Regions from separate parts of the Bacillus cereus group sp. RP37 genome, predicted to be linked through region 1. Evidence: a T-box and tRNA genes for the amino acid it is inferred to sense, from the RefSeq annotation. Region 1 holds a T-box; the other holds one or more tRNA genes.

Region 1 (14,809 bases):
GCTTCTCCTCCAGCGTATTTCGCCATTAAAGCAGCTGCGTGTTGAATTGCTTCAAATGTACGTGTTGGGTCGATTCCTTTTTCAAAACGTGCACTTGATTCACTGCGAAGACCTAAGTCTTTTGATGTACGGCGCACTGTTTGACCTGCGAAGTATGCAGATTCAATTAAAACGTTTACTGTCTCATTTGTAACTTCAGAATCCGCTCCGCCCATTACACCAGCAACAGCTAAAGCTTTTGTGCCGTTTGTAATTACAAGGTGGTGGCTTTGTAATGTACGCTCTTGATCATCTAACGTTTCAATTTTTTCGCCTTCTTTTGCAAGACGAACAACGATTTCTTTTGAACCTAATTTATCGTAATCGAATGCATGTAACGGTTGACCGTATTCCATTAAAATGTAGTTTGTAATATCAACTACGTTGCTAATTGGACGAATGCCAGCTGCCATAAGGCGAGTCTGCATCCACATTGGTGATGGACCAATTTTTACGTTTTTAACCATTTTTGCAATATATAATGGGTTTTCTTCTTTCGCTTCTACGCTTACAGAAATGTAATCAGAAGTTTTTTCTGCAGTTTCTTGTAAGTCGATAGCTGGAAGTTTTACTTCACGGCCATAAATAGCAGCTACTTCATATGCAACACCTAACATGTTTAAGCAATCAGCACGGTTTGGTGTTAAACCAAGCTCAAGTACTTCATCATGTAAGTTTAAAATTTCAAGTGCATCTGCACCAACTTCAGCGTCACTTGGGAAGATGAAGATACCATCTGCATATTCTTTTGAAACTAATTTCCCATCAATGCCAAGCTCTTGAAGAGCACAAACCATACCGTGAGAAGCTTCACCACGTAGTTTTGCTTTTTTAATTTTGAAGTTACCAGGAAGTACAGCGCCAACTTTTGCAACTGGTACTTTTAAACCTTTTGCAATATTCGTAGCTCCACAAATAATTTGAACTGGCTCTTCTTCACCGATATCGATTAAGCATTTGCTTAATTTATCAGCTTCTGGGTGTTTTTCACACTCTAATACGTGACCAACTACAACACCTTTTACACCTTTATTTAATACTTCAACACCTTCTACTTCAATACCACTTTTCGTGATTTTGTCTGCTAGTTCTTGTGCTGTTACATCTTTAATATCTACATACTCTTGTAACCAACGATATGATACGAACATACTTATCCTCTCCTTCCCTTACGCTCGTTTGAATTGTTGTAAGAAACGTACATCATTTGTATAGAAATGACGAATGTCATCTACGCCGTATTTCAACATTGCGATACGCTCTGCGCCCATACCGAATGCGAAACCTTGATATTCTTTTGAATCATAACCAGCCATTTCAAGTACGTTCGGGTGAACCATACCTGCGCCTAAAATTTCAATCCAGCCAGTTCCTTTACAAGTGCCGCAACCTTTGCCGTGACACATCATACAAGAAATATCCATCTCTACAGATGGCTCTGTGAATGGGAAGAAACTTGGACGAAGACGGATTTCACGATCTTCACCGAACATCTTTTTCACGAATACTTGTAGTGTACCTTTTAAGTCACTCATGCGAATGTTTTTATCAATTACAAGACCTTCAATTTGCATGAACTGATGTGAATGTGTCGCATCATCGTCATCGCGGCGATACACTTTACCAGGACAAATAATTTTAATTGGGCCTTTTTCTTTATTATTTTCCATCGTACGTGCTTGCACAGAAGATGTATGTGTACGTAATAACGTTTCTTCTGTAATGTAGAATGTATCTTGCATATCACGCGCTGGATGATCTTTCGGTAAGTTTAATGCTTCGAAGTTGTAGTAGTCTTTTTCTACTTCTGTTCCTTCAGCTACTTCATAACCCATACCGATGAATACATCTTCAATTTGCTCAACAACAGCTGTTAACGGATGGTGACAACCTGTTTCAACAGGGCGACCTGGTAGTGTAACATCAATTGTTTCAGTAGCTAATTTCGCTTCAATTACTGCTTTTTCTAAGTTACCAATTTTGTCGTCTAGACGCGTTTGAATCGCTTCACGTACTTCATTTACTAGTGCTCCCATACGTGGACGCTCTTCTGCTGATAATTTTCCCATGCCGCGTAATACTTCTGTAATTGGGCCTTTTTTCCCTAAATACGCTACGCGTACGTCATTTAAGCCCTTTAGCTCTTTCGCTTCTTCAATAAGCTCTAACGCTTTTTGCTTTAGCTCTTTTAAACGTGCTTCCATTTGGAACCCTCCTAATTTTAAAAATAAAAAAACCCCGCTCCCAAAAAGGGACGAGGTAAATTCGCGGTACCACCCTAAATTGACAGAACATGTCTGCCCACTCATTAGTTATAACGATCAATTCTGACCGGAACGCCTTTACATATACATGGTCCTGGCGCCAACTCCAGAGGTGAATTCACTTCCGTCTACCATAAGAATGCTTTCAGTCTAAGGCATTCTCTCCCTATATGGCGATTTTGTAAGTTACTCTTCTCTATCAACGTTTTTCGTTATTTAACTTTTAATATAATATACTTCAACTTATTATAAGAAGTTTTTTATTTGTTCGCAACTGGGCTTTGTAAATAATACGTTAAAATCCCTGCTGCAACTGCAACATTTAATGATTCTGCCCCGCCGTAAATCGGAATATACAAGTTTTGATCCGTTTTCGCAAGAATTTCTTGGCTTACGCCGCTTCCTTCATTTCCTACAATTAATGCAAAACTACCGACCGGTGTTACTTCACCATACGGAACTCCATTTTCAAGAGCTGTTCCATATACAGGAACGTGTTGTTCTTTTAGCTTGTCTACCCATTCTTCTAAGTTACCTTTTACAACTGGTAAATGAAAAATAGAACCTTGTGTAGAGCGAAGCACTTTACTATTATATGCATCAACGCACCCTTCTCCAAGCACAACGGCATGAATACCAGCTGCATCAGCTGTACGAATAATTGTCCCTAAGTTGCCTGGGTCTTGAAGGCCATCTAATAAAAGAAACTTCCCATCTGCAAGAGCTACTTCACTCTCGTGTTTCTCACAAACAGCAAATACACCTTGCGTCGTTTCTGTTTCACGAAGTACTTTTACGATTGCTTCAGGCACGATATACATTTCCACATCATTAACTGTCCAATCTTTCGGAAGATCTGTCTGATCAGAAACGATAAGTTCTGTTACAACTCCTGCTTTTAAAGCTTCCTCCACTAAGTGGAATCCTTCTACAAAAAATAAACCTTTTTTATCGCGCTCTTTTTTCGTCTGCAGCTTTTTCCACTGCTTCACGCGCGGATTTTGTACTGAATCAATGTTTTTCATAATATGTATTTCCCTCTTTTCTTGTCCTATCATTATAGCCTATTTTTCATACATATTTACATAAAAAAGAACAAAAACTAACGTCAGTTTCAATTCTGAAGAAGAGGTGAGAGCTATGAGTTTTAATTTACGTGGTGCTGTATTAGCGAATGTATCCGGAAATTCACAAGACCAATTACAAGAAACGATTGTCGATGCAATTCAAAGCGGTGAAGAAAAAATGCTGCCAGGTCTTGGTGTTTTATTCGAAGTCATTTGGAAAAACGCTGATGAAAATGAAAAGCACGAAATGTTAGAAACGCTAGAGCAAGGATTAAAAAAATAAGCAATTTGAAAATCACCTTCGCATAAGCCAAGGTGATTTTTTTACGAAAATTTTTTTCTTCTCCTAAACATTTCTACTTTACTAACGCTACCCCGATGGAGTACAATGTTCAAAATACATTTAAACCGATCGATTTTTCTTCATATACACCATTAGATTAAAGGAGTGAATGTTTTATGCACCGTATTACGCTTGAACAAATTTTCAAACACCATATTACACAAAAATACGTAAATCGTTCTGGGATGGTCCACGCGATTGCTGTCGCTTACCATGCGTTTCACTTAGCTAAAAAGCATCACGCCTCAGTCGATGCTGCGACAAAAGCCGGTTTCCTTCATGATATCGGACATCATACGTGGTACACAGGCGGCGAATGGGACTATGACTTATATAAAAAGAATGATATACACGCAATTAAAGGAGCAGAAAGAGCTCATAAATTGCTTATTAGATTAGGAGAACATCCGAAACTAGCAAAAGAAATTTCTATTGCAATTCTTCTTCATACAGATTCTTTCTTAATACAACAAGAAATTGAAAGAACATCTCTTCAAAACATTATTAAATGGGCAGACGAAGCAGATGAAGAACCGGGCGGAGCGCACCATTATAGAACAATTTCTTATGAAAAAGCACTAAAAGCGATTCAGCAGTTAGATCGATTGGTAGAGCGTGAATTGCAAATAGAGCAATCGAAATCGAACAATAAGGCAGAACATAGTTATCAATAAGAAAGAGGCATCACTATAGGGTGATACCTCTTTTATTATTTTATGGAAAATACACCTTTGTATGTAATATTTAAACATTACACCCGAAAACGAAATACTTTATAATTAAATATATAAATTTAAAGAGGTGATTCTACATATGCAACCCGCTACACAACTTTCTAATGAACAGAAATACTCTATGTCATGGGGACAATTTATTAGCTCCGTTTTATTCGCTTTTTTCGGAACCGGACTTATTACTGTGTTCCTCGCAATGCCCTTAACAATTTATACAGCAGGTCTTACAGATAAAAAACAAATTGCCCTGTATGAATCTATCGTAAATACCGCAAGTATCGTATTACAACTAGCCGTGTTGTTATTCTTCATTTTTAAATTCGAACCCGCAAAAAAATTACTACTAAAATCATTTAACTTTAAAGCACTGAAAGAATGGCGTACATACGTATACTTACTTCTTTTCTTCGCTATAAACATTTTACTCAATTACATCTTATTAAATTATATGTTCCAAGACGCAACAAAGCAGCAATCTTCCGCACTAAACTTAGACGTTTTTAAGCAGTATCAAATATTATTACTTCTCGGTTTCGCTATACTTACACCAATTTTTGAAGAACTTATTTTCCGTGGCTTTATACTTCGCTTCTTCTCAGAGCGCTTTCCATTTTGGATTGCAGGGATCTTAACAAGCTTCTTCTTCGGTATCGCTCATACATACTCACTTGGAGTAATGGTCATTACTTTCTTCATGGGATTATTAATGGCCATTTTATGTAAAAAAACAAAATCCATTATTCCAGCTATGTTATTTCATATTATGAATAATATGTTGGCATTCTTGAGTTAGAAAGAGGTATCATCGCGATACCTCTTTTTATTCTTTTATCACAACCTCAAACTCTTCCGTTTGCACAGAACATCAATGTAAAATTATTAAGGTCTGTAAATATTAGCTTCAAAATATCATTTTTACTACAATGATGACTTTTTTGTATAAATATTCTATAATCTTTATATATAACTATTAAATCAACAAGGATAGGTGATTCACTATTATACAAGCCACGCAACTAACTTACCCACAAAAGCACTCTATGTCACTCTCACAATTTCTATTTTCGCTTGTTTTCGCGATTTGGGGAACAGGATTTCTAGCCGATCTCTTTATAGGCCTTCCTACCGTTATTTATACAGAAGGTCTAACTGATCCAAAACAAATTACTTTAGCAAAATCACTTACTACTTTTGGAAGGCATTTATTTGTATTGTGCATTTTATTAATTTTAATTTATGCATATAAACCGTTAAGAAATTTAATTGTCCCAACACTAAACTTTACAGCATTAAAAAAAGTAAGCACATACATCTATATCATCCTTTTTTACGGACTACATATCGTTAATGATACATTTATAATTAATAATATTTTTCCTGATGCGGTAAAAGAACAGTCATCCGCTTTAGACCTAGAAATGTTAAAACAATACAAACTGTTATTGCTAATAGGTGGCGCTATACTTGTACCTATTTTTGAAGAACTTATAGTCCGCGGTATTATTCTTCACTTCCTACAACAGCGCTTCCCCTTTTGGATTGCAGCACTTGGATCTAGCTTCCTCTTCGGAATAGGTCATATATACTCAACTGGTGTGATGTTTAGTATGTTCATCATGGGTCTATTTATGGCCATTTTATGTAAAAAAACAAAATCCATTATTCCAGCTATATTACTTCATATTATGAATAATATGTTAGCCTTTTTAGGATAAAAAGAGGTATCATCGCGATACCTCTTTTCACTCTTTTATCAAAACTTCAAACTCTTCTTCCGTTAACACTTTTCGATAATTCGTTTTCTTTTCTCCCTCTTCACCAGAAGTTAGAACAGGCGCCAGTACAATTTTCGTTACACGATCTTCTAGTTTTTCAAATCGCCAATAACACATCATCCATACATTCCTCTTGCACATCTTCGAACGAAGCTAAATGCTTCTGAATAATACTTTTTATAAGTCCGCCGTACTGGTCGATAATAAAATATAATGCTTTTTCGTTCCTTTTCCTTAGCTGATTCACAACGTTCTCTTCTGTAATTTTCACGAGCCCCCTCCTCTCTAACTTACTCTACATCTATTAATTCGTATCGGTACTACTCATTTCTATCAATTTATACATATTCATTAATAATATCCAAAATAAACCTTATGCAGTAAAATATAACTCATTAACTAGAGGGAGATTATATATGCACGTTTTGAGCTTACTTTGGATTTTCTATGTACCACTTCTTACTCTATGTGGGCTTTTTGGCGGTATTTTTTTAATTATTGCAGGAATTAAACATCGCAAATTGCTCATTTGTTTAACAGGGATACTCAGCCTATCCTTTACCTTGCTACCTTATGTTTTTTGGAGCATGGGGATTAATGGTGATACAATCCTTCCTATTCCAACTTCTCTATACTGGATCCTTTTTTCTTTAACTGGATTATTAGCGGGATTCATTGGGTTAAAAGCAAAAATTAAAAGTATACGCAATATGGGATTCATTATTTTTATTGCAGGAATATTAGGGGTTATTTTTTGGGGACTCATTTCTGCAGAGGATTCATTCTATATTTAGTTGAATTCCTTTTATAAAAAGCACAAAAAAGCAGGGAAATTAATTCCCTGCTTTTTTATTTGTTTTATTGCCTGATGGTAAGAAGAACGATAACACCCAAGCAATCCCTGCTAATATCGTCGCAATTAAGAAGGCATCGTTAATACCGTTAATTGCAGATAGTTTTGAAATTTGCCCATATAATAGTTGCGTGCTCATCGCATCTCCTGCTTGCGCTGATCCAGCTAAGGCCGCTAAGCTTTGCCCCATGCCGTGTACTTTATCAACTAAAATTGGATTTGATGTTGTTAACATGTTGCCGTAATCTGCTACGTGAGCAGTCGTTTGTTGCGTCATAAGTGTAATTAATATCGCCGTTCCAATTGAACCAGCTACTTGTCTTGACGTATTTTGCGTTGCTGTACCGTGAGAAATTAATTTCATCGGCAGTGCGTTCATACCAGCTGTCATAATTGGCATCATAATGAATGACATACCAATCGAACGTATAATATAATCCGTCATAATAACGCTATACGGTGTATCCATCGATAACGTTGTGAATTCATATGTCGCAAATGTTGTAATGGCTAATCCGACAATTGCTAACGGACGAATACCATACTTATCAAATAGTTTACCTGCAATAGGTCCCATAATCCCCATAATTAATGATCCTGGAAGTAATAATAGACCTGATTCTATCGGTGTGAAACCGCGAATGTTTTGCAGATATACCGGAAGCAATAACATGCCTCCGAATAATGCCATCGTAACGATTGCGTTAATTACTAAAGTGAAAGTAAATACTGGATATTTAAATACTTGTAAATCAAGCATTTTATTGTCCGTTGTTAATTCTCTCCAAATAAATAACGCTAAACCAATTACACCGATAACAAGTGAAATAACAACTTCGGCACTAGTCCAACTATTATTTCCAGCTTCACTAAATCCATACAGTAAGCTACCTAGTCCAATACTTGAACTAATCACACCAAATACATCTAATTTTGTATTAGACACTGGCTGAGCAAGTGTAAAGAATTTTAAAGATAAGAACGTAATAATTAAACCAATTACAAACATTCCGTAGAACATTAAGTTCCAGCTATAGTTTTCAATAACCCAGCCCGTTACAGTTGGTCCGATAGCTGGTGCTAAAATCATCGCAACGCCTAGTAATCCCATCGCTGCCCCGCGCTTATGAGGCGGGAATAACGTCATGAAGATGTTCATACCAACTGGCATTAAAATACCTGCACCGACCGCTTGAATAATACGACCTGTCATCATCATTGTAAAGTTTCCTGATGTAGCACAAATGATAGATCCTACAGTAAAGAATAACATTGCTGCTACAAATAATTTACGATACGTAAATCGTGAAACTAAAAAGGCACTAATCGGTACTAAAATACCATTTACAAGCATGAATCCTGTAATTAACCATTGCGCCGTTGACGTTGATACGTTAAATTCATTCATTAACGGAGGTAATGCAACGTTAATGATCGTTTGGTTTAAAATAGAAACGAACATACCGAGAATTAATACTGTTACAACTGCTTTTACATTTACATTCTCTATCGGCATAGACGTTTGTTTTTTCGGCATTTCTTTTACTTCTTTTGTTTCTTCTTGCTTGCTTGTTTCTAACTCAACTACATTAGAAATTTCTACTTCTTGCTTTCGTTCATTTTCTTTCTCTTCTGTTTCTTCTTTACTTACTTCTATTTTACTTACGGCTGGGACTTGTTCTTCTCCCACGTTCGTTTTTTTCTTTCGTAAAAGACGATTTACAAGGAAGAAGACGATTATACAAAATAGTGCATATCCTACAATTGCAATTGAGGACATCTCATCTCCCCCTTACTTATGAATACGAACTGACACATTCATTCCAGGAACAATATTTACTGACTTACTATGATCTAAAGAAATTTTAACTGGTACAACTTGCTTTACTTTTGTATAGTTCGCTGTTGCGTTACTTGATGGTAACATTGAGAATGTATTTGCTGTTGTTAATCCAACTTGTTCTACTTTCCCTGTTAACGTTGTATCTGGGTATGCATCTACATATACATCTACTGTTTGACCTTTTTGAACATCGTCAATCACTGTTTCTTCAATGTTTGCTGTTACCCATAAATTGTTCATATCGAATGCGTAAGCAATCGGGCTACCTGCTCCAACAAAAGCATTTGTCGTCGCGTTTGATTGTACAACTGTTGCATTTTGCGGAATTGTTACATCTACTGTTTGTTCTCCATTAGCTGCCGCTACAGTAACAGCACCTAATTTATCGTTCTCATTGTAGTTTTTTCCTACTTCAGCTTTCCAGTCCGTTAATTTACCCGCTACTGGTGAAGCAATCGGAATTACCTTTCCATCAATTTTTGCATTGTCTGTTTTTAAGTAATTTTCCGTTTGGTTGTAATAGTAATAACCGCCAATACCGCCGCCAACTAGTACAATTAATGTGATAATGTTGATAATTACCATTCTTCGAAACTGATTCATTGCATTCCTCTCCTTATATCGCATATAATTTTTTTCTAAACTATTTACGTCCTTATTGTTTAGACTGTTTAATTGTTAATTATATTAACCTTTAAACAAAAAAATCACACCATTTACAGCGTAAACGAAAATATGTCTACCTGCGAGCGGTGCTGATTTCTGAAGGACTATCGTTTATAATTATAAATAATTATTTTGAATCTACAACCGACAATTTCCATATGAAATGTTGCTTAAACAACAATATAATATCAATATGTTGTTTAAGTATAGAAAATTAAACGAGGAGAAGTAAAAATGTCTATTAAAAATACAAATGATCCACGTGTAAAGCGGACGAGACAACTCATACAGGATGCTTTTGTCGCTTTAGTAGGCGAAAAAGGATTTGACGATGTAACTGTTCAACATATCGCAGAACGTGCTCCTGTAAACCGCGCTACGTTTTATAGCCATTACCATGATAAATATGATCTATTAGACAAAAGCATCGAAGAAATGTTAGAGAAATTAACAGAAGTTATTAAACCAAAAAATAGAAATAAAGAAGAGTTTCAACTTACATTTGATTCACCAAATCCAACCTTTTTAGCTTTATTCGAACATATTGCAGAAAATGTGAACTTCTATAACGTTATGCTTGGCGATAAGGCAGCCGGGAACTACTCTTATAAAATGATGAAAACAATCCAAACTCATTTAACACTAAGCTTATCTATTTCACAGCCAGATGATAAAGACCTTATGGTTCCTCGTGATATTTTAATTAGTTATGTGACAGGAGCTCATATCGGGATGATTATGTCCTGGTTAAAAAGAGGGATGATTTATACCCCGCATTTTATGGCCATGCAATTAACTCGTTTAATTATTTTAGGAGCTCATACTGCCGCTGGATTAGAGAGACCTTTTTAAAACATAAAAAAGCGAAGGAGAGGCTCCTTCGCTTTTTCTATTAATTAAATGTAATGTTATGTACAGCCTCTTTATCAAGACGTTTAATAACTTCTACAATTAACTTCACTGCATTTTCATAGTCATCACGGTGTAACATTGCCGCATGAGAATGAATGTAGCGCGTTGCAATTGTAATTGCCATAGACGGAATACCATTTACAGCAATGTGAATTGCACCTGCATCCGTTCCTCCGCCCGCTACTGAATCATATTGATACGGAATTTCTAATTCGTCAGCAACATCAACTACAAAGTCACGTAAACCAGTATGACCAATAACAGACGCATCATATAAAATAATCTGTGGTCCATCACCCATTTTACTTTGCGCTTCTTTTGCCGTTACACCAGGTGTGTCACCAGCGATACCAACATCTACTGCGAATGCGATATCTGGTTTAATATAGTTTGCAGATGTTTTCGCGCCACGAAGACCGACTTCTTCTTGTACAGTCCCTACGCCATATACAACGTTTGGATGCTTTTCATCTTTTAATTGTTTTAATACGTCAATTGCAATTGCACAACCAATTCGGTTATCCCATGCTTTTGCAAGTAACATTTTTTCATTCTTCATCACTTGGAATTCAAAGTAAGGTACAACTTGATCTCCTGGTCGTACGCCCCACTCCATCGCTTCTTCTTGGCTAGAAGCACCAATATCGATGAACATGTCCTTAATATCAACTGGCTTTTTACGTGCTTCTGGAGGTAAAATGTGCGGTGGTTTTGAACCAATTACACCTGTTACATCTCCTTTACGCGTTACAATTGTCACGCGCTGCGCAAGCATAACTTGTGACCACCAGCCACCAACTGTTTGGAAACGAAGGAAACCTTTGTCATCAATTTGCGTAATCATAAAGCCAACTTCATCTAAATGACCTGCAACCATAATTTTCGGGCCGTTTTCTTCCCCTACTTTTTTTGCAACTAAACTCCCTAAATTATCAGTAGAAAGTTCGTCTGCAAACGGCTCGATATATTTCTTCATTACTTCACGTGGTTCACGCTCGTTACCAGCAATACCACGTGCATCTGTTAATTCTTTTAGCATTGTCAATGTCGTGTCTAATTTTGTCATTGCCAACACCCTCCTTTTTCTTCAGTCACTTCATTATACAATAATTAAATTGAAATATTCAAAAATTAAATCAGTATCCTTGTGTTTGACGCTGATGATTTACTTCATTTTTATCTAAATATGCCTTCTCAATCTCTTCTTGCTCAAACTCAAGCGCTTGTCCAAGTCGAAGGTAGCTTGTAAATAATTCAATATAGTTCGTAATAGATGGTTGATCTGTAAAACGAATTACTTTTGCATATGTGTCTAAGAAAATTTCCACTTGTGTTTTATTCGTCTGTGCACATTTATAGAATAGGAAGTTTTTATCAATACCTAAATCAATTCCGATGGATAAAATAAAATGCAAACCATCTACGTATTCTTCTAAGATTACTTCACGTTCTGATGCTGGTTTGTTGCTCCAATATTTAAAACAACGTGTTTCGTTTGCAAGTTCTCCAATTTCCACAAGAAGAGCTAACATCTTTTCTTTTAACAACTTTTTCGGTTGTAAGTCATGCTCTTTCACAATACGGTCATCTAATTCTTTTTGTAATTTAAATAGTTGTAGTAAGTCCATTCTATTGTCCTCCTCCAACATCGCATTTTACGCAACAATGTTGTTTCATCTCAAAGTTCATTATTATTTTTCATTTCTTATTAATAAGTCAGCCATTTATCTCTTTACAAAATAGCTTGTCCTTAATTTACAAATACGTTTCAATCATCACGATTAGATTGTTCACTCCGATTGGTGATAGTTAATCATTATCGGGGGATTGCCCACTAATAAAAATTTTATTTTATCTGATGAAAGTTCCATATCATCTTTCCATTATAGCAGTGTCGTTTCAGGTAGGAAAGATACTCTTCTTTCCAAAGGGGTAGAATTAAAAAAAGCCAGGAGGATTCTCCTGACTTCATATATATATTCTTCTATATTGCTATAGCTTTTAGATTGATTTTGTCATATCAGTAACGACATACCTCTCTTTGCATACAAATAAAAAAACCTTAGAAGAAAAATCTTCTAAGGTTTCAACTAATTAATTAGTTAATGTTGTTTTTTGCAACTGTTGCTAATTCAGCGAAAGCTTTTTCGTCATGAACAGCTAAGTCAGCAAGCATCTTGCGGTTAACTTCGATGCCAGCATTTTTAAGACCGTGCATTAAGCGGCTGTAAGAAAGACCATTCATACGAGCTGCTGCGTTGATACGTGTGATCCATAATTTACGGAAGTCACGTTTCTTTTGACGGCGGTCACGGAATGCATACATTAGAGATTTCATAACCTGTTGGTTAGCAACCTTGAATAATGTATTTTTTGAACCGTAGTAACCTTTTGCTAATTTAATTACTTTTTTACGACGTTGACGAGTAACTGTACCACCTTTTACTCTTGGCATAATATTACCTCCTAATTGTTCTATATATCAGCCGAACTTATTTTAAGTTGTCAAGCATTTGACGAATGCGTTTGAAGTCACCAGCGCTTACTACACCAGCTTTACGTAGTTTACGTTTAGCTTTTGTAGATTTGTTAGCGAATAAATGGCTTGTGTAAGCGTGAGAACGTTTCAGTTTACCTGATCCAGTCTTTTTGAAACGCTTTGCAGAGCCGCGATGAGTTTTTTGTTTAGGCATAGGTATTTCCTCCTCTATCTATTGCTTATCGTTTTTCGGTGCTAAAACTAAGAACATACTACGTCCTTCCATTTTAGGCTTAGATTCAATTGTACTAACTTCAGCACAAGCTTCTGAGAAGCGATCTAAAACACGTTGACCGATTTCTTTATGAGTAATGGCACGTCCTTTAAAGCGAATTGACGCTTTAACCTTGTCGCCTTTCTCTAAAAACTTGATAGCATTACGAAGTTTTGTGTTAAAGTCGTGTTCATCAATTGTTGGACTTAAACGAACTTCTTTCATGCTAATTACTTTTTGATTTTTGCGCTGTTCTTTTTCTTTCTTCTGTTGCTCAAAGCGGAATTTACCGTAGTCCATAATGCGGCATACTGGCGGTTTCGCATTTGGAGCAACTAATACTAAATCAAGATTAAGATTTGCAGCTAAGTCTAAAGCGTCATTACGAGACTTGATTCCAAGTTGATCGCCATTTGCACCAACTAAACGTACTTCACGTGCACGAATTTGCTCGTTAATCATCATATCCTTGCTAATAGTAAGCCACCTCCAAGGTTTTTTCAGAACATATTTTGTAGTCATAGAACCCGACAAAAAAAGTGCGGGCATACGACACCCACACTTGTAAAATCTTAAGTAAGAAATACATTTACCTGTAAACTGCGAATGCGTCCATCAGGTGAGAAGCGGGTGCTTCTACTTGTTCCACAAAACAATATTCTATTATCCTTGATGAGTTTATCATAGGACATGACGTCTGTCAAGAAGACGCAATGTGTTTTACTAACAACAAGAAATATTGTAACAAACAACTAACATACTTGCAATACTTTTTTACGATAAGTGTTACATGGTTATTTTTTCTAATTCGCCTTACCTACATTACATAGAAAAGCCGCGGTATCCCGCGGCAATTTCTTATCGTTTTCCTTCTACTTTAATCATATCAACAAAAGCATCTAATGCGATTGTTTCTGATTTTTGTTCACCATATTTACGTACGTTTACGCCGTTTTCAGTTACTTCATTGTCACCTACTACAAGCATGTACGGAATTTTTTGCATTTGTGCTTCACGAATTTTGTAACCAATTTTCTCTTCACGAGTATCTAATTCAACACGGATACCAGCACGGCGTAATTCATCTTGCACTTTCTTCGCATAGTCTAAATGTACTTGCGGAGAAACTGGAATTACTTGTGCTTGAACTGGAGCTAACCAAGTTGGGAATGCACCTTTGTATTCTTCAATTAAGAAGGCTACGAAACGTTCCATAGTTGATACAACACCACGGTGAATTACAACTGGACGATGTTGTTTACCGTCTTCACCAACGTAAGCTAATTCAAAGCGTTCTGGAAGTAAGAAGTCTAATTGTACAGTTGAAAGTGTTTCGTCTTTTCCAAGAGCAGTACGAACTTGAACGTCAAGTTTTGGACCGTAGAATGCCGCTTCACCTTCAGCTTCATAGTAATCAAGACCCATTTCATCCATAGCTTCTTTTAACATACCTTGTGCTTTTTCCCACATCTCGTCATCAGCATAATACTTTTTAGTGTCTGCTGGGTCACGATAAGATAGACGGAATGAGTAGTTCTCTAAACCGAAATCTTTGTACAC
Region 2 (14,809 bases), 4.0 Mb from region 1:
TTGTTCCGCTTTTTCTACTCCTTCTGCAATTACATTCAATTCCAAAGTATGAGCTAAATGAATAATTGCAGCCGTAATATTCGTATCACGTTCATCTACATGTATACCTTCCATAAAAGAACGATCGATTTTCAAAGTATCAATTGGATACGTTTTTAAATAACTTAAAGATGAATATCCCGTCCCAAAATCATCTAAATGAATCTTTAAATTTTGTTCTTTTAATTGTAGCAATACTCTTTTCGATATGTCTTTATGTATAAGGGCTCCTTCGGTAACCTCTATCGCTAATAGATGGGCTGGTACATTGTACTTATGTAAAGCACGTGTAATCATTTCTATTAATGTAATAGAGCGAAAGTGCCTGGCTGAAATATTAACTGCAATCGGGACAACCTCATATCCTTTATTTAACCATTCACGTATTTGCTGACACACTTCATTTACTACCCATTCATCAAGCTTAATAATAAATCCTGTTCTTTCTGCTAGCGGAATAAATTGATTGGGAAAGACAAATCCTAATTCTTTATTCTCCCACCTTATTAAGGCTTCCATACTAGCTATTTTTTTCGTTTCAATATTCATTTGTGGCTGATAATATAAGAAGAATTCATTTTTTTCTATAGCACGATGTAATTGGTTTTCTATTATAAACCTTTGTTCACGCTCACAATCTAATCCATTGCAATAAAAATGATAATGTCCTTTTCCTTTTTCTTTTGCTTTTTCCAAAGCAGCATCAACTCTTTGGAATAATATTTTTTCATCTTCTCCATCTGTTGGAGCCATTACAATTCCGATTGACGCACTTAAATACACGTCCTCTTCTTCAATTACAAAATGTTCACTAATCTTTTTTTGTATGCTTTTTGCAACTAACTCTACACGTTCTTTCTTTATATTTTCTATTAACATAACAAATTGATCATCGTGTTCTCTAAATAAATGCATATCGTCTATTTGGAGACTGCTTAAACATTCTGTAACTTTTTGTAATACTTTATCTCCTTCTTTATGACCAAACGTATCATTAATAAGGTGAAATTCATCTAAATCTATAAAGATAAACGCAAAATCTATCTTCTCATTTAAAAAATCATTTAACTTATTTGTACATGAAATTCTATTCATTAATCCTGTTAACTGATCATAATAGGCTAAATATTCCGTTCTCATCTCATTTAATACTTGCCTTGTAACATCCCTCGTAACAATATAAACCCCAACAATTTCACCATTCACAATAATTGGAATAGTTCTCAAAGAAATATAGAGCTCGTACCCTTCTTTATGAACATATTTCTTTGAAACAATTTGCTTTGCACTTCCTTGCATGGCTTCTTTAAATAGAATATGAAAATCTTTTTCATATTCTTTATTAATAAATTCAAAAATAAATTTATTATTTAATTCTTCATATCGGTATCCAAATATTTCATACGTTGCTGGATTTGCATATGTAATTTTCCCTATAGAATCTATAGATATAATAGAGTCATTATTATATTCTAGTAATGACTTAAATAACATTTGTTTTTCCTCTATCTCAATCTTCTCCTCAATTTGAGGTGTGATATTCCTCGTAATACAAATAATAAACTGACATACTCCTTCTTCGTCAAATACAGGGTTAAGTGAAGATTCATAATGTATCTCACCTTTTGGTAAACTAACTACATCACAAAAGGTATTTGCTTTCGCTTCGCTCGCTACTTTTGCATATTGCACTTGCAATATTTCCGCCGTATCTTCCGGTAATACTTCTGCAAAAGTTTTTCCATAACATTCTTCGCTTAGCTTCGCATAATCCATACCTATCTTATTTACATAAATATATTTAAAGGTTTCTTCATCCATAACTTTCACAATAAATACTAAATCTTGAATAGCATGTAATAACCCTCTTCTTATTAAATCCATATCTATCATACTTAAAAAGGTATTTTGATTACTATATTGTTCCTTCATATTTATCTCAACCCGTCTAATCTATTTTTATTCATATATCCCATTCTATATGAATATGTACCCTTTTTTAAATGTATGATTACATATTATTTTTATCTTTAGAAAAAAAGTCGCCATATGGCGACTTTTAATAAACAATTTCTAAATCTAGTCCTGGATAATTTTGTTGACGGAACGCTTCATAAATTAAAATAGCTGCTGTATTAGATAAATTTAATGAGCGCACTTTATCAGTCATTGGAATACGTAAACAATGATCGAAGTTTTCTTCGATTACATTAGCTGGTAAGCCGTTTGTTTCTCTTCCGAATACAAAATAGTAATCCTTCTCACGTTTACTATAATCAAACGCTGTATGAGCTTTCTCGCCATACTTTGTTAAATAGAAGAATTCACCGTCTTTATTTTTCTCATAAAACTCTTCAATTGAATCATAATACGTAATTTTTACGTGCTGCCAATAATCTAATCCTGCACGCTTTAACATTTTATCATCCGTTGAAAATCCAAGCGGTCTAATCAAATGTAGTTCTGTTCCAGTTGCTGCACAAGTACGAGCAATATTCCCTGTATTTGCTGGAATTTCTGGTTGATATAAAACAACATGTACTCCCACGCGATATTCACCTCTGTTTTTTGTCTACTACGTATTATACCATTTGAGCGAAAAATCTCTACCCATTAATAATATGAAAGAATTTATATTTCATTTGTGGTGTATATTTACTAGAATCTTCATAGTTCCAATAACGCCGGCGGCTATTCGCTGAATGTGCATTTACAAGTGGCATACCATCTGCGTCTTTCGCTACTACAATTGTCGTATGATTCCACCTACCATCATCCTCAAAATCATAAGCGATAACATCACCAAGAATAAGGTCCTCTGGTCTTTCTACTGCTTCTGCTCGAAGCCCTGTTGTAGCACCTGACAAATACCAATAAAAAGAGTGTGCGACAGCCCAGCTCCAACTCCACTGATTCTCCCTTTGCCACCATCCTTTACGAATATTAGGATATCCATTCATTGGTACTTCTCCAGTATGAAGACATTGAGAAATAAAATTCGTACAATTATCAGGGAAATTACGATATATAGGGTTTCGATCATCCCACCAACGCTCCGCATATTTAACTGCCTCTAAACGGTTATACTGATAAGAACCATACTTCTCCTTTGTAACTTCCCTTTCTAATGTCTCACTCATTCCAACTGCTTCTGGCACTTCAATAGTATAATCACCTATTATCCGGCTATTATTTAAACAAACTCTTCTTTTTAATTGTTCCTCTTCGATATAAAATAATTCTTTATGCTTAATTAAATATTTAAAATGTATTTGATAATCAATTTCTTGATGATTGCTATTATTTAATTGCCTCATAAAAGAAACGTCCGCAGTTGCTTTCACTATATGTGCACTACGTTTTTGAAACAATTGTTTCTTTCTCTGTGCTATTTGTAATAAATCTTCAGCAATACCATCCACATTTGTTCGTTTCTCTGTTATATACGCTAAAAATTGTTGTACTTGCTTTTCAATATTTACTTTTACAACCATTTCGTCTCCCTCCCATATTACAATATGAAAAAGGGAGATATTATCTACTGTTTTTTCTGCGCTAACAATTCAAGTCCGCGATTCATTTCATGAAGAACCTCTTCGTCTTTCTCACGTTGCATCGCTTTTTCAATGGCTTCGCCCACGCCATCTCCACCAATTTTCCCAAGTGCCCATGCTGCCGTTCCGCGAAGTACCGGTCTTGGATCATCTTTCATAACACCTATTAAATCAGGAATTGCTGATGCTTCTTTAAAATGCGCAAGTGCCAAAATCGCATTTCGTTGCAACGGCTTTTTACCTCTCCATGAACCAGACATAATCCCATATTTCTCTTTAAAATCACGATTACTAATTGTTAAAAGTGGTGTTAATAACGGCTTAACTAACTCAGGATCTGGTTCCATCTCAGGGTGATTATGAAAATCCATTCCTTTATTTTTCGGACAAACAGTCTGACATGTATCACATCCATAAATACGATTTCCTATTTTGTCGCGATATTCTTCCGGTAGGAACCCTTTCGTCTGTGTTAAAAATGCTATACATTTCTTCGAATCTAACTGTCCTCCTTGTATTAAAGCACCTGTAGGACAAATATCAATACATTTTGTACAGCTTCCACATTGATCTTCTATCGGTTGGTCTGGTGGGAATGGAACGTTTGTAATCATTTCTCCTAAATATACATACGAACCAAATTCAGGTGTAATAATAGCGCAATTCTTACCGCTCCATCCAATACCGGCACGCTCCGAAACAGCTCGATCACTTAATTCACCCGTATCAACCATTGACTTAACTTCTATATCGGGAAGTTTCTCGATTAAATATGCTTCTAATTTTTGCAAACGATCTCGTAAAACAAGATGATAATCTTGTCCCCAAGAGGCACGACAAAAAATCCCGCGGCGTTCTCCACGCTTACTTAATGGTGCATTTTTTAATTTTGAAGGATACGCTAATGCAATCGCAATAATTGATTTCGCACCAGGTAATAGAAGCTGTGGGTTCGTTCTCTTTTCTATATCAGGCTCTTCAAATCCAGATTGATAATTTAATTGTTGCTGCTGGATTAAACGCTGCTTTAATTCTTCAAATGGTGAAGCACTAGCAAAGCCTATTTTATCTATACCAATTGTTTTACTATACGCAATGACATCTTGCTTTAATTGTTCAAAATTCATTCCTAATCGCCTCCTCAGATGAATCCATCCCTTATGTAACGACTATATTGGTTAGCAATTCACTTTTGGAATACTATTCTTTACTTCTATTTTCGCATACAATCATGCTTTTCAAACATTAAAAAACGCAATGCCTCGTTTATCTCGGAAACGAAACACTGCGTTGATCACAATTTATAGAAAAACTTTTAATAAAATTTGGAGCGGGTGAAGAGAATCGAACTCTCGACCAGAGCTTGGAAGGCTCTTGTTTTACCACTAAACTACACCCGCAAATATGAAATACATAAAAGATATTAGAATAACTTATGTAAAGTAGTATAGCATGTAAAAAAATCGGAAGCAAGAATTTTATCGAAAAAAGTCGAAAAAGTGATGAGTATCTCATCACTTTTTCAATTCTTTATCAATTGCCTTCTTCATACTATCGAAATCAGGGTTTGCAAGATTTCCATTTACATATACTGAAGGAGCACCTTGAACTTTTAATTTTTGAGCACGATCTGAATCTTTACGTACTTTTTCTTTCATTTCTTTACTGTGTAAATCCTTCTTAAATTGTTCTACATTAACTTTCGGAAGCTTTTCTTTCACAATGTTAAGAAGTAATTCTTCTGTAATCCATTCTTCTGTGTCTTTCTTTTGACTTTGATAAATCTCATCATAGAAAATCCAGAATGAATCTTTATCTTGTTTATAAATTGCTTCACCAGCTGCTGCACCTAAATCAGAGTCTTTTCCGATAAATGGGAAGTTAATAAAATATAACTGCACTTTACCTTTATCGATATACTCTTCTTTTAAGCGTGGTAATACTGTTACATCCCAAGTACGACAAGCAGGACATTTGAAGTCTCCAAATTCAACTACCTTAACTGGAGCATCATCTTTCCCTAAAGATTGTTGTGTGGAATAAGCAAACATCTCATTCCCTTTATCTTTTTTGTCATTTATGATGCTATACGCAATCGTTCCGATTACAATCAATACTGCAATGGAAAAAACTATACCAAGAGCCATGAGTTTGTTCGATGATTTCATATACATTCCTCTTTAAATTCATATTCTGTATACAGCATTGTACACAATACACATAATATCAATACTTACATATACCACGCAATGAACACGCTCACATAAATTACAAAAATACAACAATTGTGACGATATTGTGTCACAATTTGTCACAATTTATTCAAAAAAAAGAAGCTCCTATGTAGGAACTTCCCTTAGCTTACTGCTTTTTCACGCGCATTATTTAACATCGATTGCTCTGTTTTTATATCATGACGAATTACTAATTTCTCACTAACAGCTTGCACATACTCATCATGATTGATATAGCCTTCTTTCTCCATTAATCTCAAAACTACATTCCGTCTCTCAACTGCTTTATCGTAATTTTGTGCTGGTGAGTAATAAGCGGGTGCCTTTACTACAGCAGCCATCATTGCACTTTCAGCCAACGTTAATTGGCTCACCTTTTTACCGAAGTAAAGGTTTGCTGCCTTTTCAATTCCCCATGCTCCTTCTCCGTAATAAATATTACTTACATATAATTTTAAAATTTCATCCTTCGTAAATGTGCGTTCAATTTTTTTCGTGTAAAAAATTTCTTTCCACTTACGAGAAAATGTACGCTCATTCGTTAAAAAAGCATTTTTGGATAATTGCTGTGTAATTGTGCTTCCTCCCTGCACAACACCACCAGCTTTTATATTCTCAACAGACGCCCGGATAATCGCTATATAATCTAAACCGTTATGATGATAAAACCTTTTATCTTCTGTTGCAATGAATGCATGTGTTAATGATTCTGGCACCTCTAACTTAGCCGGTACATGTAATTTACTAATATCACTTTGCTCGATCATTACATTTCCAATGAATAATAACGTAAAACTTAACAATAATAATAAAATAATGGCTTTATAAAAAAATTTAGTCATTGGATTTAATGCAACTTTTTGATGATAGTTCACCCTAGATAATACTCGTTCTTTCATCTTAAACACCTCTTTTCCACACAGCGTATAACTCTTACTTTAAGAATACCTTGTTGTAAAAAAATATCCCATCGATTTCTCTTACACGTACCTTACATCATTGTAAGGTATAAAGTGAAACTTTAATCAGCCCGCACCAATCTGGCTGCCCGGCAAATAGCGGGATAAAAAAGTATTGTATCACAGTCCTTTTTTATCTACTATTCATCTGAAATATTGAATATAGATTATGCTAAACTAATAACAGATTAAACCTTAAGGCTATTATACTTTCTCTATTAAAGCACCCTATTTTCATTATATCATCTACAAATATATATACTTTTAAGTATATATTAATCTAAATGTACATAACATAACATACCATACATTATACAGAACAAACGTTCTTGAAATCAATACTAGCACCATTATTATTTTGACCTTTTTCTTAAACAGTATACAAAAAAGAGTAGTGATTTGATTGTACCTCAAATCGGCTACTCCTTTCTTTACAATCTTCCTATTAAATTATACGGCTGCACTTCCCACGTTTCATACGGAATAAAATGTGTTGCTCTCATCGCATCAAGCGTTCTAGATTTCATATGAGGACGCGTTATATACTCATCTATGTTCTCTTCATTTAAAGCAACAAATTTAGCCTCTTGTATTTCTTCAGGCTGAATTTGTATTTCACCGCTCACGTATGCCACTTTAAAAACAACAGCTAGAATGTGCATGGAAGCATTATAATAAACTCCTGTAATACCGATAGGCTTCACCGTTAATCCTGTTTCCTCTTTTATTTCCCTACAAACAGCTTGATCCAGCGCTTCTCCTTCTTCTACCTGTCCTCCTGGAAACTCCCACGTATCCGATCGCCAATGTACTTTAGCTAATAACACTTCGTCTTTTTCATTTGTTAAATAACCTGCTACAGCAACGATATGCTTTGGTGTTTTATGTTCCATATTACGCCTCCTAGCAGTAATGAATGTTTCATATATCCCTATAAGCATATTCCCTGTCTACAACAAAATACCTTTACTAATTCAGCACCTTAATTACCTTTATAAAAAAGCCCCTATTCGATAAACGAACAGGGGCTTCTATCATATTATTCTCCTAAGTCTACGTTGTGGTAAACTTGTTGCACATCTTCTAAATCTTCTAATGCATCAACCATTTTCTCAAATTGTACTTGAGCATCTTCAGGAAGTGTTACATCACTTTGTGCAAGCATTGTTAATTCAGCAACTGTAAATTCTTCAACACCCGCATCTTTAAGTGCAGATTGTACTGAATGGAATTGATCTGGTTCAGCATATACGATAACAGCATCTTCTTCTTCTAGAATGTCACGTGCATCTACATCTGCTTCCATTAAAATTTCAAGTACTTCATCTGATGTTTTCCCTTCAAGGCCGATAACAGCTGTCGCATCAAACATGTAAGCTACAGAGCCGTTTACACCCATGTTACCACTGTTTTTGCTAAATGCAGCTCGTACATCTGCTGCAGTACGGTTTACGTTATTTGTAAGTGTATCTACAATAACCATAGCTCCATTTGGCCCAAATCCTTCATAACGAAGCTCATCATAATTTTCCTCTGAACCGCCTTTTGCTTTTTCCACTGCACGATCAATAATTGTTCTTGGTACATTATATGTTTTCGCACGCTCTAATACGACTCTTAACGCCTGGTTTGATTCTGGATCTGGCTCGCCTTGTTTTGCTGCCACATAAATTTCACGTCCAAATTTCGCGTATATACGGCTTGTATTTGCATCTTTTGATGCTTTTTTATCTTTAATATTATTCCATTTACGACCCATACTTTCCACTCTCTTTCCCGTTTTAAATCTACATAAAAATATTAATATGAAATATAATGTGTATTCAACACATTTTTAAAAGAAATATAAAAAGTTCATTTTTGATTCATATTACAGACATAATATAAATTACTATCATTTTGTTCTTTCGACAAGTTATATTATACATGAATTCCTACATTTATCACGAATTTTAGAATTACATAACATAATTTAACAAAAGAGACTCTAACATTTCTGTTAGAGTCTTTTTACATCGCCGATACCGATACTGACACTCCCGAAGGAACACGATTTTGAGTCTTTTAGGTGACATTTATATAGAGTGTTACCCTTAAAATCCTTTATTTTAAAGCATTTCAAAAATTTTGAGCTTCTTTCAACATGATAAATTAAAATGGGACGGAGCCAAAATGGAATCACAATAAAATAACTGACACCTTTTACTTTCATTTTTCTCCCTTAATTAAGTTTATCCTATTTCATTTATTACTGTGATGATTTATTTTATTATCTCTCGCTAAACAATAAGGAAAAGTAAAAAATTACCACAACATTCCCCTAATTACTTTCTATCGCTATATAATTAAAATAGGAAATTTTTTGAAATCTAAAAATTTAAAAGAAGGATGGGGGAGAGTTATTATGACACATTCAAATGAGAAAAAAGCATATGGTCTTAAAGGGATAGGAGAAAAACTAAACCCAACTATCTATCAAGTGAGATTCATGAAATTAGATGAACCAATTCAATTTGAGTCGTTTCCTGAATTAAAGGAATTAGGGGACTGGTTGAGTACTTCAACGCAAATGTGATCGTGCCACTCAACTATGTACAAGTACAACAGAGAAGAATTTGAAAAGAAGTTTTTAGAAATTACGAAATTAACAGCTGATCATGTGCTAATATCTACTGGTGGTGTCGGATTTAACTTCATGTCACCAGGATGGGGAGATTCTCTCTAGAGTGCTGGAAACGATTCTTGTATATACAAGAATCTACTGACATTTTATATAGTAATGGAATTATATAAAGGGATAAAAATGAATGTTCGTTTTTATCCCTTTATTGTTTCGCAGTTTGCTCTAATTCCTTAATAGCTTTTAATTGTTGTTTATATAACAGAGCTGTTCCTTCTTCCAAAGTTTTACTCGTTAAAAAGAAATACTCTTCGATCTTTAGTCGTATTAGATAAATAAACTGTTCTTTCAAATGGATTTTTTGTTCTTCTTAATCCCCCTATTACAGAAGGGTTATTTTTAACGCTTCCTCAAGCATTGTATCGAAATCATTATATATTTTCATCACTGTGCCAGATGGTTTATCAAGTTCTAGATAAGTACCGTCTGATAAGTTTTTGCAAAACCACGCAATATTTGAATCCCCAAAGAAAAGATACTCTTTTTGAAATTCATTTTCATACCAAATCTCATTCGTATCTATAAAGCCGCAAATATGTTCATCTTTTTCTGTTTCTAGTAAAGGAGAATCGACTCCGTAAAGGACCAATCCATCAAAGTCTAAACCATTTACAGTTTTAAGAAACTCTTCGTATTCACTCGGTAAGTCAACATTAAATTTCTCTTTTACGTGTTTTCTTAATCTATGAACTTCAGTATCTGTTGCTGGTGTGTTCAAATTAAAGTTAACACTTTTCAGTATATCTCCAATTTCTAAAATCAGATTTTTCCACATAAAAAAAACTTCTTTCTAAGAGTATTTATTCTCCTTTAGGATAACTATTATATTTGGGTATAGATCAAGTTATATCTGCACTATCTCCATCTTGTAAGTGTCTAGTTAATGTAAACCATTGTTTGAACTTCTATCAGTTATTTTAGGACTTTCTTTTACATGTTTGCTTCTGAATCCCATATCTCTATAAATTCAAAACCTTTTAAATCACTTTCTAAAATTGCATTTCTTAATTCGTCAGACACTAAAACAGTAGAGAAGTGTAATCTTTGATTTAAATAGGTTTTAAATATTATCTGCCCTTCAACTATATTAGGCAAAAATGCGTATTTTTCGAAACCTATTATTAATCCTGTACTTAGTTTTTCAAAAACTGCTTTATTGTAGTCAATTGCATCAATTGTATTTAAAACGTTTATTAGGTAATAAAATTCACCTGTAACATTATGAGTTAGCGGAAGAAACTCAACATTATTGCAAATTAAAGGCTCTAATACCTCTTTTGCTTTTCTACTAACCATTGGCGTGCCAAGTTCCCCCCAGAACATAGGACAATCACTATGGTTATCTCCTTCTACACATTCAACAAGAATTTCTCCCCATGAATCAGATAACTTTATTGCCAAATCAATTTTTTCATCAAAATATTTTTTACGGTCTTCTTTCAAATTTAATAGTTGAAAAGATTTATAGTTATCAAATAAGCTTTTTAATTGCCAAATTTTCATACCTTTTACTCCTTTATAATTTAATTAGTAAAACAATTAAGATTATTCAGGTTGATTTAATTTTAAACTACCGTCCAATAATCTTTCTCTTATATTCTGCAAAGCTGCAACTGCTCGATTACCCCCAAAGCGTTTAACTTCGCCTAATACTCTGTATACTTCTCTTATATACTCTGGACCATGATCACCTATATGTAATGCTTCAGTAGTCACATATTCATTCACTTTATACGGTAAAAATACCCCATTAGCAGCAGAAGCATGATGTATCTCAATCTCTTTTAATAATTCCTGTACTTCCACTGTCCTGCTATCATTTCAAGCTACAATGTGATGTGCTGCATTAGAATATGGGATTGCTTCAATTCCTGCAGCCTTAAGTTCTTCACGTAATACTTTAGATGCTATATACGAATCGGGATACTCATTTTTTTACATTTACTCTATCAAGAACTTTATCCACATAATCTTTTATTACTTCTTGTACACCCTTAATTCTACTTCTTCCACCAGTTTCGGAAAACATAAATGTATCACGAGCTTCTTGTAAAGCTTCAAAAGCCTTTATATGATTGTTACCAAAGCCACTAGTACCTGCAAATGCAAATCGTTCTTTCAATGGTAATTGATTTGAAACGGACGAGATACCTTCTGATAATTTTGTTAGATTCGCACCTTTTTCGATATTATCATCTGATAAATTTCCATCAACTAAATTACCATTATAACGTTCATCAGCATTACGTTAACCTATAAGAATTAACGTAATAGGCGATACATTAACATTAATTTGAACACACAAAAAAAGCGTCCCCACAAAGTAGGAACGCTTGATATTACTGTATACTCACGATTAATTGAAGATAAAAACAAATAAAAAAAGACGATCACTCGTCTTTTAACCGATACCGATGGTCGGGGTCGAACCGACACTCCCGAAGGAACACGATTTTGAGTCGTGCGCGTCTGCCAATTCCGCCACATCGGCACAAAAGAAAAGGCGGCAACCGGATTTGAACCGGTGATAAAGGTTTTGCAGACCTCTGCCTTACCACTTGGCTATGCCGCCATATTAAATTTCATTGGAGCGGAAGACGGGATTCGAACCCGCGACCCCAACCTTGGCAAGGTTGTATTCTACCACTGAACTACTTCCGCAAAAATGGCTGGGCTAGCTGGATTCGAACCAGCGCATGACGGAGTCAAAGTCCGTTGCCTTACCGCTTGGCTATAGCCCATCGATTTCTTACTTAATTATATGTAAGTATCCATTAGATTATTTGTAATTTTAAAAATAAAAATGGGGCGACTGATGGGAATCGAACCCACGAATGCCGGAGCCACAATCCGGTGCGTTAACCACTTCGCCACAACCGCCATGTTGTGTAAATATATTTGGCAGGGGCAGTAGGAATCGAACCCACACTGGAGGTTTTGGAGACCTCAGTTCTACCTTTAAACTATGCCCCTATGTAAATGGTGGAGGGGGGCAGATTCGAACTGCCGAACCCGAAGGAGCGGATTTACAGTCCGCCGCGTTTAGCCACTTCGCTACCCCTCCGAAACTTACATGGTGCCGGCTAGAGGACTTGAACCCCCAACCTACTGATTACAAGTCAGTTGCTCTACCAATTGAGCTAAGCCGGCGTATTTTATTAAAATAAATGGTGGCTCGGGACGGAATCGAACCGCCGACACGAGGATTTTCAGTCCTCTGCTCTACCGACTGAGCTACCGAGCCTTATTAAAATGGCGGTCCCGACCGGGGTCGAACCGGCGATCTCCTGCGTGACAGGCAGGCATGTTAACCACTACACCACGGGACCATTTGGTTGCGGGGACAGGATTTGAACCTGCGACCTTCGGGTTATGAGCCCGACGAGCTACCGTGCTGCTCCACCCCGCGACAATATTATTCATATAATTTATATGGTGGAGGATGACGGGATCGAACCGCCGACCCCCTGCTTGTAAGGCAGGTGCTCTCCCAGCTGAGCTAATCCTCCAAAAGTGGTGACCCGTACGGGATTCGAACCCGTGTTACCGCCGTGAAAGGGCGGTGTCTTAACCACTTGACCAACGGGCCAAATATTATAAATCCTATGGCGGAGAGCAAGGGATTCGAACCCTTGATACGCTTGTGACGTATACACGATTTCCAATCGTGCTCCTTCGGCCAACTCGGACAGCTCTCCAATGGCTCCGCAGGTAGGAATCGAACCTACGACCGATCGGTTAACAGCCGATAGCTCTACCGCTGAGCTACTGCGGAATAATATTGCCTGGCAACGTCCTACTCTCACAGGGACAAGGTCCCAACTACCATCGGCGCTAGAGAGCTTAACTTCCGTGTTCGGTATGGGAACGGGTGTGACCTCTCTGCCATCATTACCAGACATTATTCTTTTGAGACAATCATTATTATAACTTATTCACTTTAAAAGTCAATAAGTTTTTTATGTTCTCTCAAAACTAGATAACATTTGCTTCATATTATATGGTTAAGTCCTCGATCTATTAGTATTCGTCAGCTCCACATGTCACCATGCTTCCACCTCGAACCTATCAACCTGATCATCTTTCAGGGATCTTACTAGCTTACGCTATGGGAAATCTCATCTTGAGGGGGGCTTCATGCTTAGATGCTTTCAGCACTTATCCCTTCCGCACATAGCTACCCAGCTATGCCCTTGGCAGAACAACTGGTACACCAGCGGTGCGTCCATCCCGGTCCTCTCGTACTAAGGACAGCTCCTCTCAAATTTCCTACGCCCACGACGGATAGGGACCGAACTGTCTCACGACGTTCTGAACCCAGCTCGCGTACCGCTTTAATGGGCGAACAGCCCAACCCTTGGGACCGACTACAGCCCCAGGATGCGATGAGCCGACATCGAGGTGCCAAACCTCCCCGTCGATGTGGACTCTTGGGGGAGATAAGCCTGTTATCCCCGGGGTAGCTTTTATCCGTTGAGCGATGGCCCTTCCATGCGGAACCACCGGATCACTAAGCCCGACTTTCGTCCCTGCTCGACTTGTAGGTCTCGCAGTCAAGCTCCCTTATGCCTTTGCACTCTACGAATGATTTCCAACCATTCTGAGGGAACCTTTGGGCGCCTCCGTTACACTTTAGGAGGCGACCGCCCCAGTCAAACTGCCCACCTGACACTGTCTCCCGGGTCGATAAGACCCGTAGGTTAGAATTTCAATACAGTCAGGGCGGTATCCCACCAGCGCCTCCACCGAAGCTAGCGCTCCGGTTTCAATGGCTCCCGCCTATCCTGTACAAACTGTACCAAAATTCAATATCAGGCTACAGTAAAGCTCCACGGGGTCTTTCCGTCCTGTCGCGGGTAACCTGCATCTTCACAGGTACTATAATTTCACCGAGTCTCTGGTTGAGACAGTGCCCAAATCGTTACACCTTTCGTGCGGGTCGGAACTTACCCGACAAGGAATTTCGCTACCTTAGGACCGTTATAGTTACGGCCGCCGTTTACTGGGGCTTCAGTTCAGAGCTTCGCTTACGCTAACCCCTCTCCTTAACCTTCCAGCACCGGGCAGGTGTCAGCCCCTATACTTCGCCTTACGGCTTCGCAGAGACCTGTGTTTTTGCTAAACAGTCGCTTGGGCCTATTCACTGCGGCTTTCCGTTAAGAAAGCACCCCTTCTCCCGAAGTTACGGGGTCATTTTGCCGAGTTCCTTAACCAGAGTTCTCTCGCACACCTTAGGATTCTCTCCTCGCCTACCTGTGTCGGTTTGCGGTACAGGCACCTTTTATCTCGCTAGAAGCTTTTCTTGGCAGCGGGGAATCAAAGACTTCGCTCCATAAGGAGCTT

The links. A T-box is a leader RNA that pairs with one kind of tRNA and senses whether it is charged. The one in region 1 lies ahead of pheS (phenylalanine--tRNA ligase subunit alpha), so its partner is inferred to be a tRNA-Phe.
Positions count from the first base shown of each region.
Region 2: it encodes a tRNA-Phe, which carries the amino acid that the T-box ahead of pheS (phenylalanine--tRNA ligase subunit alpha) is inferred to sense. The anticodon was not compared.

Region 1 is NZ_JARVHP010000001.1:872,119-886,927, reverse strand. It holds gene pheT (phenylalanine--tRNA ligase subunit beta) at 1-1,190, opposite strand, end outside; gene pheS (phenylalanine--tRNA ligase subunit alpha) at 1,209-2,243, opposite strand; T-box leader at 2,287-2,515, opposite strand; gene QCI44_RS04705 (TrmH family RNA methyltransferase) at 2,564-3,361, opposite strand; gene sspI (small acid-soluble spore protein SspI) at 3,444-3,653, shown strand; gene QCI44_RS04695 (HD domain-containing protein) at 3,830-4,387, shown strand; gene QCI44_RS04690 (CPBP family intramembrane glutamic endopeptidase) at 4,527-5,240, shown strand; gene QCI44_RS04685 (CPBP family intramembrane glutamic endopeptidase) at 5,488-6,162, shown strand; partial or broken gene QCI44_RS04680 (DUF4179 domain-containing protein) at 6,190-6,333, opposite strand; partial or broken gene QCI44_RS04675 (sigma-70 family RNA polymerase sigma factor) at 6,323-6,493, opposite strand; gene QCI44_RS04670 (hypothetical protein) at 6,639-7,016, shown strand; gene QCI44_RS04665 (DHA2 family efflux MFS transporter permease subunit) at 7,056-8,855, opposite strand; gene QCI44_RS04660 (HlyD family secretion protein) at 8,868-9,521, opposite strand; gene QCI44_RS04655 (TetR/AcrR family transcriptional regulator) at 9,819-10,436, shown strand; gene QCI44_RS04650 (M42 family metallopeptidase) at 10,477-11,562, opposite strand; gene QCI44_RS04645 (dUTP diphosphatase) at 11,633-12,124, opposite strand; gene rplT (50S ribosomal protein L20) at 12,595-12,951, opposite strand; gene rpmI (50S ribosomal protein L35) at 12,989-13,189, opposite strand; gene infC (translation initiation factor IF-3) at 13,208-13,714, opposite strand; ribosomal protein L20 leader region at 13,777-13,897, opposite strand; gene thrS (threonine--tRNA ligase) at 14,108-14,809, opposite strand, start outside.
Region 2 is NZ_JARVHP010000001.1:4,850,078-4,864,886, forward strand. It holds gene QCI44_RS25510 (sensor domain-containing protein) at 1-1,971, opposite strand, end outside; gene trmL (tRNA (uridine(34)/cytosine(34)/5-carboxymethylaminomethyluridine(34)-2'-O)-methyltransferase TrmL) at 2,099-2,587, opposite strand; gene QCI44_RS25520 (amidase domain-containing protein) at 2,646-3,533, opposite strand; gene queG (tRNA epoxyqueuosine(34) reductase QueG) at 3,578-4,720, opposite strand; tRNA gene QCI44_RS25530 (tRNA-Gly) at 4,920-4,993, opposite strand; gene QCI44_RS25535 (DsbA family protein) at 5,108-5,761, opposite strand; gene QCI44_RS25540 (transglycosylase domain-containing protein) at 5,950-6,726, opposite strand; gene QCI44_RS25545 (NUDIX hydrolase) at 7,218-7,679, opposite strand; gene QCI44_RS25550 (YebC/PmpR family DNA-binding transcriptional regulator) at 7,826-8,545, opposite strand; partial or broken gene QCI44_RS25555 (DUF3884 family protein) at 9,191-9,511, shown strand; gene QCI44_RS25560 (hypothetical protein) at 9,612-9,758, opposite strand; gene QCI44_RS25565 (YrhA family protein) at 9,789-10,241, opposite strand; gene QCI44_RS25570 (imm11 family protein) at 10,397-10,969, opposite strand; partial or broken gene QCI44_RS25575 (AHH domain-containing protein) at 11,012-11,648, opposite strand; tRNA gene QCI44_RS25580 (tRNA-Leu) at 11,876-11,957, opposite strand; tRNA gene QCI44_RS25585 (tRNA-Cys) at 11,968-12,038, opposite strand; tRNA gene QCI44_RS25590 (tRNA-Gly) at 12,053-12,127, opposite strand; tRNA gene QCI44_RS25595 (tRNA-Gln) at 12,133-12,207, opposite strand; tRNA gene QCI44_RS25600 (tRNA-His) at 12,271-12,346, opposite strand; tRNA gene QCI44_RS25605 (tRNA-Trp) at 12,366-12,439, opposite strand; tRNA gene QCI44_RS25610 (tRNA-Tyr) at 12,447-12,530, opposite strand; tRNA gene QCI44_RS25615 (tRNA-Thr) at 12,541-12,616, opposite strand; tRNA gene QCI44_RS25620 (tRNA-Phe) at 12,635-12,710, opposite strand; tRNA gene QCI44_RS25625 (tRNA-Asp) at 12,720-12,795, opposite strand; tRNA gene QCI44_RS25630 (tRNA-Met) at 12,799-12,875, opposite strand; tRNA gene QCI44_RS25635 (tRNA-Val) at 12,900-12,975, opposite strand; tRNA gene QCI44_RS25640 (tRNA-Glu) at 12,981-13,055, opposite strand; tRNA gene QCI44_RS25645 (tRNA-Ser) at 13,073-13,164, opposite strand; tRNA gene QCI44_RS25650 (tRNA-Asn) at 13,167-13,241, opposite strand; rRNA gene rrf (5S ribosomal RNA) at 13,250-13,365, opposite strand; rRNA gene QCI44_RS25660 (23S ribosomal RNA) at 13,467-14,809, opposite strand, start outside.